DNA from 3 places in the Alkalibacterium psychrotolerans genome. Region 3 is predicted to be linked to each of the others. Evidence: riboswitches for the same ligand, from Rfam matches in the RefSeq annotation. Region 3 holds a riboswitch; each other region holds the start of a gene.
The links. A riboswitch is a leader RNA that binds a small molecule or an ion and turns the genes downstream of it on or off. The one in region 3 is predicted to bind thiamine pyrophosphate.
Positions count from the first base shown of each region.

Region 1: another riboswitch for thiamine pyrophosphate. It lies ahead of thiT (energy-coupled thiamine transporter ThiT); the one in region 3 lies ahead of ACYVLS_RS01565 (YkoF family thiamine/hydroxymethylpyrimidine-binding protein).
Region 2: another riboswitch for thiamine pyrophosphate. It lies ahead of thiM (hydroxyethylthiazole kinase); the one in region 3 lies ahead of ACYVLS_RS01565 (YkoF family thiamine/hydroxymethylpyrimidine-binding protein).

Region 1 covers NZ_BAAGPH010000001.1:13,576-17,799, forward strand. Annotated here, with positions in the region: gene ACYVLS_RS00060 (biotin--[acetyl-CoA-carboxylase] ligase) at 1-148, opposite strand, end outside; gene ACYVLS_RS00065 (ribonuclease J) at 321-2,024, shown strand; TPP riboswitch at 2,028-2,134, shown strand; gene thiT (energy-coupled thiamine transporter ThiT) at 2,221-2,787, shown strand; gene cls (cardiolipin synthase) at 2,874-4,224, shown strand, end outside.
Region 2 covers NZ_BAAGPH010000047.1:48,485-52,708, forward strand. Annotated here, with positions in the region: gene ACYVLS_RS08755 (insulinase family protein) at 1-1,085, shown strand, start outside; TPP riboswitch at 1,615-1,712, shown strand; gene thiM (hydroxyethylthiazole kinase) at 1,789-2,625, shown strand; gene ACYVLS_RS08765 (MTH1187 family thiamine-binding protein) at 2,627-2,935, shown strand; gene ACYVLS_RS08770 (thiamine phosphate synthase) at 2,928-3,632, shown strand; gene ACYVLS_RS08775 (hypothetical protein) at 3,952-4,224, shown strand, end outside.
Region 3 covers NZ_BAAGPH010000006.1:82,606-86,829, reverse strand. Annotated here, with positions in the region: gene ACYVLS_RS01575 (ABC transporter ATP-binding protein) at 1-573, opposite strand, end outside; gene ACYVLS_RS01570 (ECF transporter S component) at 623-1,210, opposite strand; gene ACYVLS_RS01565 (YkoF family thiamine/hydroxymethylpyrimidine-binding protein) at 1,207-1,836, opposite strand; TPP riboswitch at 1,879-1,983, opposite strand; gene ACYVLS_RS01560 (GNAT family N-acetyltransferase) at 2,075-2,599, opposite strand; gene ACYVLS_RS01555 (AAC(3) family N-acetyltransferase) at 2,626-3,432, opposite strand; gene ACYVLS_RS01550 (mechanosensitive ion channel family protein) at 3,517-4,224, opposite strand, start outside.

The sequences.
Region 1 (4,224 bases), on a different contig from region 3:
CCTCCAGCGGGTAGCCTAAATCAATGAGTTCATGAAGCATTTCGCAAATGTCCGACGTTGAAAGCGACAGTTCATCAGCAAAGTTGCTAATGGGGTAAGGGGTTGAATTATTCAGTTTTATCATTTCCAATAGTTTAGTTTGGGACAACACAGTAACCTCCAGATATATAAGTTCAGCTAGAGCCAGTATACCGGATAAGTAGGCATTTGCCTATATCTGTGCTATACTAAATGAAGTAAACTAATGAACGGATAGTTACATAGGTGAAAAATACTATAAATAAAATGCTTTAAAAAAGCGTATTAGAGGTGGAAAAATAGTGAGTAATATTAAGATTATTCCTCTTGGAGGAGTAAGAGAGAACGGAAAAAACTTATATGTCATAGAATCTGGTGACGATATATTCGTTTTGGACTGCGGGCTGATTTATCCAGAGGATGAACTGTTTGGAATCGATGCAGTTATACCAGATTTCACATATCTGGAGGAAAATAAAGACAGAATAGCCGGTGTATTTCTAACACACGGACACGAAGATGCCATTGGCGCGCTGCCATACTTCTTGGATACATTCCAGGTGCCAGTATTTGGTTCGGAACTAACGATAGCATTGGCCAAGCTTTTTGTGGAAAAATCAAGTTTCAATCCTTCATTTGAAGATTTTCATGTTATAGATGAACACACTGAAATTGACTTTAATGGGACATCCGTCAAGTTTTTCCGTACAACCCATACAATCCCGGACTCCATGGGAATAGCCGTGCACACATCGGAAGGTAACATCGTGTACACAGGGAACTTTAAGTTTGATCAAAGTGCTCAGGATATGTATCATACTGACTTGTCTCAGCTCGCCGATTTAGGTAAAGAGGGCGTCTTAGCTGTTTTAAGTGATTCAGGAGAAGCTGAAAGTATCGCTGAAAACGTTTCGGAAAAGAAAGTACAGGAAGAAGTGCTCGATATTTTCCAGGAAACGAGCAGTCGCATCATCGTCGCTGCAGTTGCCAGCAACATTTTAAGAATTCAGCAAGTCTTAAATGCTGCACACCGGTCAGGTAGAAAGGTCTTCATTACAGGTAAAAATCTGGAAGATATTCTGACTACTGCAATGGAACTGGATAAGCTGACTTTGCCGGATGACAATTTGATTGTTCCCGTTGATACAATTGAGAAGTATGACGATAATGAAATTCTTATTTTAGAAACGGGTTCAGCTGGTGAACCAATTAAGACGCTGAACAGAATGGCCACTCAAAACCATGATCAGGTTAATATAAAAGATGGCGACCTTGTCTTCATAGCAACAAGCCCTTCGACAGCAATGGAAGTTATGGTAGCTGAAACGGAGAATTTAATTTATAGAGCTGGGGCAACAGTTATAAAACTATCCGGCAATCTAAAAGCCTCCGGCCACGCCACACCGAACGATCTGCAGCTATTAATCAATCTGTTGAAACCGACTTATTTCATACCAATTCAGGGAGAATACCGTATGCTGGCCGCTCATGCTGCTTTGGCTAATGAGACCGGCATTCCTTACCCAAATATCTTTATTTTAAGTAATGGAGATGTTGTGAGTTATTCAAAAGGTAAAATGAAACAAAGCGGTCAAGTTCCAGCTGATAATACTTTAATTGATGGCATTGGTATTGGAGATATTGGAAACATCGTTTTGAGAGACAGACGACTTCTATCAGAAGACGGTATTTTTGTAGCTGTTGTAACAATCGATAGAAAGAAACAGAAAATTGTTTCTGATCCGCATATCGTTACTCGTGGTTTTGTCTTCGTTAAAGAAAGCCAGGATCTTATTAATGAGTCGACAGATATTGTCAGAAACATTGTGAAGAAGAATTTGAAACACAATGACTTTGATTGGGGATCTATCAAACAGGATATACGGGAAGGCTTGAATACTCATTTATTCAGAAAAACGAAGAGACGACCGATTATTCTACCAGTTATCATGGAAGTCAATCAAAATAGACGTTTTAAAAATAAAATTTCATGGTATTATTGTTAACAGATACTGTACTAGGGGAGTCAATGTGATTGGCTGAGAGTGAACTTGAAGTTCAGACCCTTTGAACCTGTACGTTCATGCGTGCGTAGGAAGAGTACTTAATTTTAGACAATAATGCAAGGCTTTTTAGCCTGCTCTCAGTATGTCTTTCACACTCCTCCCTAGTTCAGTTGAAAACTAGAGGAGGAGTTTTTTTATGCAAAATAAGCAATTGAGAATATATTTAGAGGGAACATTATTTGCTGCTTTGGCAATGGTTCTATCATGGATACCCTCAGGAATTGGATCATCCTACAGTGTGTCACTCGGTATGATACCCTTGACCTTTTACGCTATCAGACGCGGCTTGAAACCTGGCATATTTGCCGGCTTTTTATGGGGAGCACTGCATTTTGTAACCGGATCAGTGTATATGCTGAATGTCTATCAGGTTATTATCGAATACACAATTACGTATGCGAGTATTGGACTGGCCGGATTTTATTCGAAAGAAATTATCAGTAACATTCAGTCGAATGCTAGCAGAAAAGTATCTGTTTATTTGATTCTTGCAGTATTCGCGGGTGCACTGGGCCGGTATTTCTGGCATTTTATTGCCGGCTGGATATTCTGGGGTGACTATGCACTCTGGGGATTTAATGCCTTTGCTTTTTCACTGGTGATGAACGGCTTGAGCATGGTTTCGACAGCAATTGTGACAATAATTGTTCTCCTTATGCTCTACAAACGTTCACCGCTTGTCTTTATCCCTAAAACTAAATAGCTGTTTTGATTAAACTTAGTGGACAGATTGACAAAAGCTAATGTAAACTTAAAGAAATAATCCTCGATGGGGTAAGGAAGGTAGTCATGTCAATTTTAAGTTCACTATTCTGGGGGTTTATTTTCTTAAACTCGGCATTAGCCGTCTTCACTGTGTTTAGAGAAAAGGAAAGAGACATAGCGGCCATCTGGGCCTGGTTACTGGTCATCACCATGCTGCCAGTATTTGGCTTTATCATTTATCTGTTCTTAGGCAGAAAAATTTCTCGTGAATCAATTTTTGATCTTCAGAGTCAGGAAAAAATTGGCTTGCCGCAGTTAGTCGAGTCTCAGAAAAAACTGATAGAATCCGAAAACCTTGATGTCCCAGAGTCAGCTTACCAGGACAAGACGTTTGAAATGGTTCGTTTATTCCTGGAGAGTAATGATGCCGTCTTGACAAAAGGCAACAAAGTGGAGATCATCTCGGACGGAGAAGACAAATTTGAAAGATTGATTAGGGATATAGAGAAAGCGGAGCACCATATTCACGTCACGTACTATATTTTCAGAGGCGATGACATCGGTCTGAGGTTATTGAATGCGCTCGAAGAAAGAGCGAAACAGGGGGTTGAAGTAAAAGTCCTGTACGATCCGGTTGGAGCTAGAGTACTGGGCAAACATTTCTTTGATCGACTAAGGACTTGTGGTGGAGAAGCGGAGCCGTTTTTCGGGTCTCGTTTTTTCCTGATTAACTTACGCCTCAATTATCGAAATCACCGGAAAATTGTCGTCATTGATGGAACCGTTGGCTATACTGGCGGATTCAACGTTGGCGATGACTACTTAGGCTTGTATGAAGACATGGGCTACTGGAGAGATACGCATTTGAGAATTGAAGGAAATGGGGTTCTGTCTCTTCAAACACGTTTCTTGATGGACTGGAATGCTTCTGCCAAAGACAGAACCGTTGAATACAAAGAATCATACTTCCCGTTTTCTTCATTAAAAGGATCAACGGATATGCAGATAGTGTCCAGTGGTCCAGATGATGAAGTACACGCCATCAAAAAGGGCTTTATCAAGATGATTAGTATGGCCAAGGAGACTGTGTTAATTCAGACACCCTACTTTATTCCAGACGAAGCCTTAATGGAAACAATCAAGGTAGCTATTTTATCAGGTATTGATGTAAAGGTCATGATTCCCAATAAACCGGATCATCCCTTTATCTACCGAGCCACGCTTAGTTACGCAGAAGAACTGATTAGAAGTGGTGCAGAGGTTTATATTTATGACAAAGGCTTCCTGCATTCAAAAGCTATCGTAATAGATGGAGAAATCGTATCCATAGGAACAGCTAACTTTGATATTCGAAGTTTCAAACTTAATTTTGAAGTAAACGCCTTTATTTATGACCGTTATCTGGCTAAGAAACAAGTGGAATTATTTAAGAAAG
Region 2 (4,224 bases), on a different contig from region 3:
TAACCATTTTTGAAGACAAGGAAGGCCATTTGAAACCTTACTTTGCATTGTTTGGAAAAGCGCTCAGTCAGTCTCTGCCAAAACTGGCTGAATTAATGAAGGAAGTCATGACGACAACCCAATTTACCGATCAAACGGAAATCTATAAGCTGGTTCAAAGCTATATCAGTGATTTCGAAAATCGCATCAATTTCAGAGCTCATGTGATTGCAGCCAACCGTGCGCTCAGTCAAGTGAAGCCTTTGTCCAAACTAGGCGAAAAACTGAATGGCATTGACCAGTTCAACTATTTAAAAGACGTTCGTGATGAGATTAAAGGAGACGCTGAATCAGCACTAAGTACTGACTTGGCCGATATTTTGACCAGACTGTTGTCTAAACGCCGATTTAATGTGCTTTATGTTGGTGACCGAAAGCAAAGCGAGCAGGTCAAAGCGGTATTTAAAGACGCCTTTTCTGACCTGCCTGATACAGACTTAGGTGATCCGGCCCAGTTTGAAGCAGGGCAGAGACAGAATGAAGCCTTTGTCACAGCGCAAGACGTGAACTATGTCGGCCTCGCCGCCAATGCCCGTGGAAAACTGGATTACACTGGCGAAACGCAAGTCCTGTCGACCGCCTTCAAGTTTGACTATCTGTGGAACAATATTCGTGTGAAAGGGGGCGCATACGGCTCGCTGTATCTGCACAGACGCAACGGCAATGTTGCCTTGGCTTCCTACCGCGATCCGAATATAACGAAGACACTGGATACGTACAAGGCTTTACCGGCCTTCGTCAAAGAACTTGAGTTGAGCGAATCCGAACTCTTGAAGTATATTATCGGAACACTGAGTCCTTTAGAGCAGCCGAAATCAGCCCAAAACCGAGGCATGACGGCATTCTCCCGCTACCAGCGCGGCATTTCAAAAGAAGATTTGGTTCAACTGAAAACTGAAATTCTGGAAAGTGAGTCAGACGCCTTGTCTGCACTGCATGAAGCTTACGCCGAGTTGATCAAAGACAGCACCGTTTCTGTCATTGGTAATAAAGCTCAGATAGAAAAGGAAAAAGACTTGTTCGACGTAGTCTACGAACTGTATTAAGCAATAAGGAAGATGTCCGCTACTGTAGCGGGCATCTTTTTTCATTTTTTAAAGGACAAAAAAGCTGGTTGGTGGCTAATTGAGTGTGTTGCCCGGTGACTCAAGCCGTACAGCAAAGTGAATAAGGGGGGAACGACTCGTTGACCCTATACTTGACAACTGGATAGAGTCGGGTTCGGGGGCAAAGGTGATTAGACCCGTTACTGAAGCAGCTGATTCGGTTGAGTTCAGGGGGAAAGAGGCTTTGACCCGTATCTCAAAAAAAATCGGTCAGCCAGTACGGGGCAAACGAGCGTTGACCTGTAACCGAAAAACAAGCGTTCACTGAGTTCCGGGTCTAAAGTCGTTTGACCGGCAACTGAAGAAAAGCAGCGAGCCGAGTCCATGCACAAAAACGATTTTAAAGATTATAAGGTAAGAAAACGGCACGTTTTCTCTCGACTATCGTTTTGTCAGAATCTTAACTTATGGTAAACTGGACATGGAAAAGGAATTCAGTGCTTTTTACACATAACAGTTGAATAGCTTCGATATATTGAAGGGGGACTCCTTGGAGTTGAGAAGGTTAAACCTGACCCTTTGAACCTGTTAGTTCAGACTAGCGTAGGGATCAATATGAGCCATTATTGACTTTCCGGTGCTTGTCTACTTCACAGTAGCTGAGCCCTTTTTTATTACAAAAAAAGAGAGGATCGATTCATTCATGACTAAAGATTCACTAATCAAAGACATGACCAAAACCGTTCAGACAGTGAAGGACACCAACCCGATGGCCGGTTCCATCACTAATTCTGTCACCATTAACTTTGTGGCCAACACACAAATTGCTACAGGCGGATCAGCTGCGATGGTCTATTTGCCGGATGAAGGGGAGTTTCTCGCGAAAGCCGGCGGTGCGACTTATATCAATATGGGCACACTGATGCCGATTTACGAAGAAACCCTGCCCCAAACCGTCAAGGCGCTGAAAAATGCTCACAAGCCTTGGGTGCTGGACCCAGTCGCTATCGGCATTGGTCAGCTCCGGACAGATATGCTGAAACTGTTTAAAGACTACAAACCAACGATTATCAAAGGAAACGCCTCTGAAGTCATTGCTTTAGCCGGCCTTTGGGAACTGGAAGGCGGGAGCGGTGAATCTCAAGTTCGCGGCGTCGATTCGACCAATCAGGTAGAGGAAGCGAAAGCTGCAGCTGTCTCACTGGCTCAATGGACCGGGGGTGCTGTCATTGTTTCCGGAGAAGTCGACTTTGTAACCGACGGAACACTTATGGCTGAAAGTACCGGTGGCTCTCATTTCCTCGGGAAGATTACCGGTGGCGGCTGTGCACTAGGAGGCGCCGCTGCGGTCTACTTGACCAGTGCCAGCCCCTTTGTCGCTGCTTTAACAGCTGTCCAGGCCTTTAACGTCAGCGGCCAGCGGGCAGAAGACACAGTGGATGCGCCAGCCAGCTTTCAGACTGCATTTTTAGACGAACTGTATAAAGCTACACCCGAAGACATTGCCACAAATCCATTTGAAGTGAAAGGAGTCGATTAATATGAACACACTTGTAGCTGTTGCTATTGCACCTGTCGGATCAGAAGATGAACTGGCTGATCAGGTTGCAGAAATTGTCAAAGTCATTCGTGAGTCCGGCCTGCCTAACCGCACCACATCCATGTTTACAGAAATTGAAGGGCCATGGGATGAGGTCATGAAAGTTGTCAAAGAAGCCACGCAGGTTCTGACGGATAAAGGCATTCGCACAGAAGTCGTTTTGAAAGCCGATATTCGTCCAGGCCACGAGAATACTCTCCATTCAAAAGTGGACAAAATTAATGACCGTTTAGGTGAGCCCGATGCCTAGGGAGTCAAAAGTGGACGTGTCTGCTTACTTTGTCGTTGGTCCTGAAAATACCAACGGCAGAGAGGTCGCGCCTATTATTAAAGAGGTGGTGGAGGCTGGTTTTACCTGCATCCAGATTCGCTCGAAAGTGGCATCTGCCAGAGAACTGATTCAACTCACTAAAGAAGCCGCTGATGTAATAGAAGAAAGTGGCCGCGGAGATGAAGTGACCTTACTGGTGGATGACCGGCTCGACGTGGTCCTGGCTGCTAGAGAACAAGGCATCAAAGTCGATGGCATTCATGTCGGTCAGTCGGATATACCGGTAGATGTCTGCCGGAAGTATTTAGGCGAAGATGCCGTAATTGGCCTTTCAACGCGTACGGAACAATTGTTCGACTATGTAAAAAGTGAGAACACGGACATAATTGACTACTTCGGTGGAGGGCCGCTGCATGAAACAGAAACGAAACCCGACTGCGGGGCCACAGCTTCCGGACAGGTCATTACGCGTTCGTATGACGAGATAGCCGAACTGGCAAAAATCAGCCCCATTCCTGTGGTGATTGGCGGTGGCGTGAAGCTGCATCACATTCCCCAGCTGGCGCAGACCGGCATAGACGGCTTTTTCGTTGTCTCAGCCTTATCCCAGGCGGACAATCCAAAAGACGAAGCTGAGCAATTTATTTCGTCCTGGAAAAGTAATCAGCCAGCTTAACTAAATAAATTAGTGGAAAAGTGGCGTTCAGCTTCTGATGGGAGTGCTGAACTTCACTTTTTTGTGTTGACGTAAAGTTCAGTCTTCATTCACTAAGATAAACTAAAGAATTTTCCGAAAAAATGTAGTTCAGCTCACTACTCGACGCTTTCGATTATTAAAAGGAAGTTTTGGCCGGCCAAAACTATCTAAACAGCCCTTTATTTGACCGTCTTTTCAAAAAACATTGTGTAAAACTCACAATTCGTTATACTAAAGAGGTGCCTAATTTTAGATAAGTCTGGAACAGGTAAATTTGTCAACAGAAAAGGAAGATTCAATGTCACCCATTAGAAAACGTATCAGTTCGTATATCGGACTGTTTATCACTGCACTGATTGTCTTTTACATAACGACACCCGCATTAAATATCCATTCTCAGCAGTTCAGATTTTTGCTTTTAATGTTGTCTATCATCGTTATTTCGATTGAAGTCAGCATCGATCAGATCGGCGTCAAAAACAAACTAATCAAGTATGGCCTGCTTGCCTTACCGATTGTCCTTGTTCTTGTCATTGGCATCGGGAATCTGGTCAATGGTGTAATTTTCCGT
Region 3 (4,224 bases):
GTCTACACCCATCCACCTTTTGACGTGATGGTCGATAATCAGAACAGCTTTCCCATTGGCAGTCAGCTCTTTGATATAGCTAGTATAAGTCTGCATCGTGTCTTCATCCATATTGGCAAAGGGTTCATCCATGATAAAGAGCGGCACATCGGTCAGCGAGGCACAGACAAAAGCTGCTTTCTGCAGTTCCCCTCCAGACAAGTCGTCAAAAGATCGGTCCAGCAAATCAGTCAGTTGAAAGGCAGCTGCTTTCTCCTCGATGATGCCGTTAATTTCTGATAGAGGTGTCCGGGTATTTTCCAGGCAGAAGACCATTTCCTCTCTCAACGTTCGCATGGAAAATGACAGCCGCGCATTCTGGAAAATCGTCTGCACTTTGTCTGAGCGCTCCACTACCGACTGCCCGCTTATATCCTGATCTTTTATGGCAAGTCGGCCAACAGACTGTTTTCCACCGTACTCAGGATAATAGCCGTTTATCAAATTAGCCAGGGTGCTCTTCCCACTGCCACTTCTCCCGCAGAGAAGGACGGTCTCACCCGCTTGAATATCAAGACTGACTTGGTCAATCAACTTTTTTCCTTCTATTTCAAATGTCAAATTTTCAATTGACAGAACCGTTTCACTCAACGGCTTCACTGGCTTTCAGGTTGTGATTCAATACGCCGGCTTCATCCAGCTTGTCGCACAACCATTTCGCCACGAAACCGGTGAAGAACAAGGCGCTCGACAGACGGATGACGAAAATCGCCAGGACGATACCCCCGTTCATAGCCAGGTAGTTGTCCCTGTAACCTGTCCAGACAAAGGAGAATAGTGTGGTAATCACGGCAGCCAGCATCGATACTTTATAGGTATATTTTTCATACCGAGTAGCAAAGAAGGCCAGCTCGACGCCCATCCCCTGAATAAAAGCGGAAATCAGTACGATGGCTCCGAACATATTCCCTAAAAGAATCTGCACGAGTGCAGTGGCCACTTCAGTGACAACACCGACTACCGGTTTTCTAATCATGTAGGTAGTGACGAGGGCTGCCGAGTACCAGATACCATAAAAAGGTTCATAGCCGAGTATGCCGAGTCCCATCGGTGTCAGTACAGCAGTCAAAGCCGTTCCTGCATATACAGCCATTAAAAAGACAATCCCAAAAACAACGGCAATCAGTGACATGAGTAAATAGTCTCTGAGACTTAATGGTTTTCTGTTCATTGGACATCTCCTTCTGGTACATTGCAGTGCAGAGTGAACTGGCTGACGTAGTGACTGACTTCTTTACCTACAGTGTTGGAGACATATTCTAAATAGTCGAAGACTTCCTGTGAGCTGCCGCCCAGATTAGTGCCGTAATGACCAGATCCGGTCACCACACCGCGGTCAATACCTTCGTTGACCACTTTTGCAATGGTGCCCATGTAATTGTCCGAGCCCATTGGATATAAGGCAAATTTTCCGATAACCGGGAAGTCGATAGCTTTTGTTTCTTCATTGTTGACGCGTGGGTTATCCATTTCCAGTGTGTAATCACTGTCTGAATCACCAGGACAGCCTTTTGAAACAGTAGCCTCCAGCGTCATATGCACGCCTTCTTTATAGGCATAGAGATACGCCGCTTTCAGTGCATCAAAGACAGCTTCTTCTTTTCCCCGGTAAACGGTAGAAATATGATCAGTCTCCGCCCATACTTTCGATAAATCGACTTGCTTGATTGCCCCCAAAATAATTGAGAAAAAATCATCACTCATTGGTGATAAGTTAAACCGTGCGCCAGTGGTTTCCATAGTGGAACCAGGCTTTCCAGCTGCACAACTTCCGTAGTTGACATAGTTTTTTGACATAAAAAAATACTCCTCCAAACGAAAAAAATCCATAGGAAAGAGCCATAATATATAAGATACTTCCTACGCAGCCATTACGCTGATCAGGTTACTGGTCTGATATACATCACTCTCAGCCTCCAATTCGAGACTCCCAGGATCTTCCGTATTTAATTTTTTATTCCATAGTTACTATACCAAGTCACAGGAATGATTACAATACATTTTTAACTATTCAAAGCATTTTACCAACAATTGCTTACTTTTCTAACAGCTTTACCTGCATAATCCAGTCCAGCTGCTTATCTTCTCCCATGTAAAAAGAGTGCGTTCCGACTTTCTCGAATCCTTTTGTTCTATAAAAAGCTTTCGCCGGTTCATTATGCTCCCACACACCCAACCAGACACTTGTGCAGTCTTGCTTTTCAGCCATTTCGAAAGCCTTATCTAGCATTATTGATCCCAAGCCTTTACGCTTATAGTCTTTTCGAATATAAATCCGCTCGATTTCCAAGCCAGCCGGGGCAATATTCTCTGTCTGCGCTTCTTTAAGATTAAGCTTCATATAGCCAGCCAGCTCATCTTCAAAGTATAGAAAATAGAAAAAGGCGTTATCGTTTTCAAGTTCCGCTTTCAACTTTTCTTTACTACAGGCAGTAGACAAGTAATCAGCCATATCCTGTTCAGTATTATCTTTCTCGAATGTGTCCTTGAATGTTTCAATGCTAATTGACTGAAGTGTCTCCAGCTCGTTCAGTCCGACTCTTTCAAATCTTATCTGCATTTTTTCTTCCTCTTTTATTATTTAGTCTAATTTCTGAATTCAGTAAAATACAGTTCTGATTGATCTACTGCGCCTCTTAGTCTGTATAATTTGGTCTGGGCATTCCCTATCTGACCTTGAGTGACTAACCCTTTGTCTTCCAGTTGTTTACCAACTGAAATGAACTGATCTTCGTTCAACTCAATATCAGTATAGGTTTGCCATACTCGTCTACCGTTGTCCAGAATCGGAGCCCCTTCTTCAGTTAGGGCCGGGTTAGGGGCGCGGTATTCTCCCAGGTGCATCGCCGTCGACGTATCATAATCCGTTCCAACAGCTAAAACCAGGGCATCTTTATCGTAAAGCTTTTTCAGAGGAGACTGCTCTCCCAAGCCAAAGTTGAGGCTGTGGTCTGCTGTCAGTTCTTCCGCCTCTTTTCCCCAGGCACAGAAGGATACCGCTGGATGACTGCTTCTCTTCACATTCGGATAGGTTCGGAACAAGTCAGCCACTACTCCCATCGACGGACAAGGTGTTTTATCCGGATCAAAAGCAGGCATTGTTTCCCGAATAGTCTCCCACCAGCTTTCCGGAACGGGTGGGTTCTGCCAGTTAGACGGCTCGCTCCAGTCTCCCGGCTGTGCTGGCATAATTAAAGTGCCGACTTCCGGATCAATCACGGTCATCAATGCATCTATAAATGCGGCTGCACCACCGTTAACCCAGCCGACTTTTGATAAAGAGCTATGCACCAGAACAATAGCATCTTTCTTTAAGCCCAGCTCCTTCAACTCTTTTGCAATCGACTGCACAGTGTTTGGATAGCGGGTTCGTTTTATCAGGTCTTCTCCCAAAACGTTCACTTCCTTATTTTATTTACTATTTATGTAAAAAGCCTGCATCAAAAGCAATGATCCAGGCTTTTTCTCTTCTTTATTTTAATCTTCTGATGGAACGATTTCAATGGTCTCAGAGGCCAGCTGAAGTTTATTTTCAGATGCTTTAATTCGTTTCAATATCATTCGGAAGAGCTCGTCTCTGATTTTACGGCGTTCTCTAGTACCTACAACATACCTGAGGCTGACTTTAACCCAGTTGTCATCAAATGAGACAAACACCTGGGGTTTCAGTGAAGCATTCTCTATTCTAAATCGACGTTTCATCTCTGTCCATTCTCTTTCAGACTGTTCATGATACGTTCCAATGACCTCATCAGCTACCTCCAAAAGCATGGCCCTTGCATAGTCAATGTCACTGTTGAACCGAAGGGGAATATGGATTTCATCCCATAGAAACTGAAAATCAGCGGTGTAATTGTATACAGGAGCCGTAAAAATGGAGCTATTCGCCACACGGACAATTCTGCCGGTGTACTGGTCACCATCCACCCATTCTTCCATTTCCATCAAAGTCGTCCGCAGCACGCCAATATCGATGACGTCTCCTTTGGTGCTTCCTAGGAGCACTCGGTCGCCTGTGTTGAAAAAGTCTCCAAATAAAATGGCAAACCAGCCGGCAAAGCTGACGATGACTTCTCTCAAAGCATAGGTAACCCCGGCACCCGCCAACCCAATGGCTGTTGTAAAGCCAGTCAGGTTACTTCCAAATATGTAGAGAAAGAGTATGGCCAGCATGAGGTTATTTAT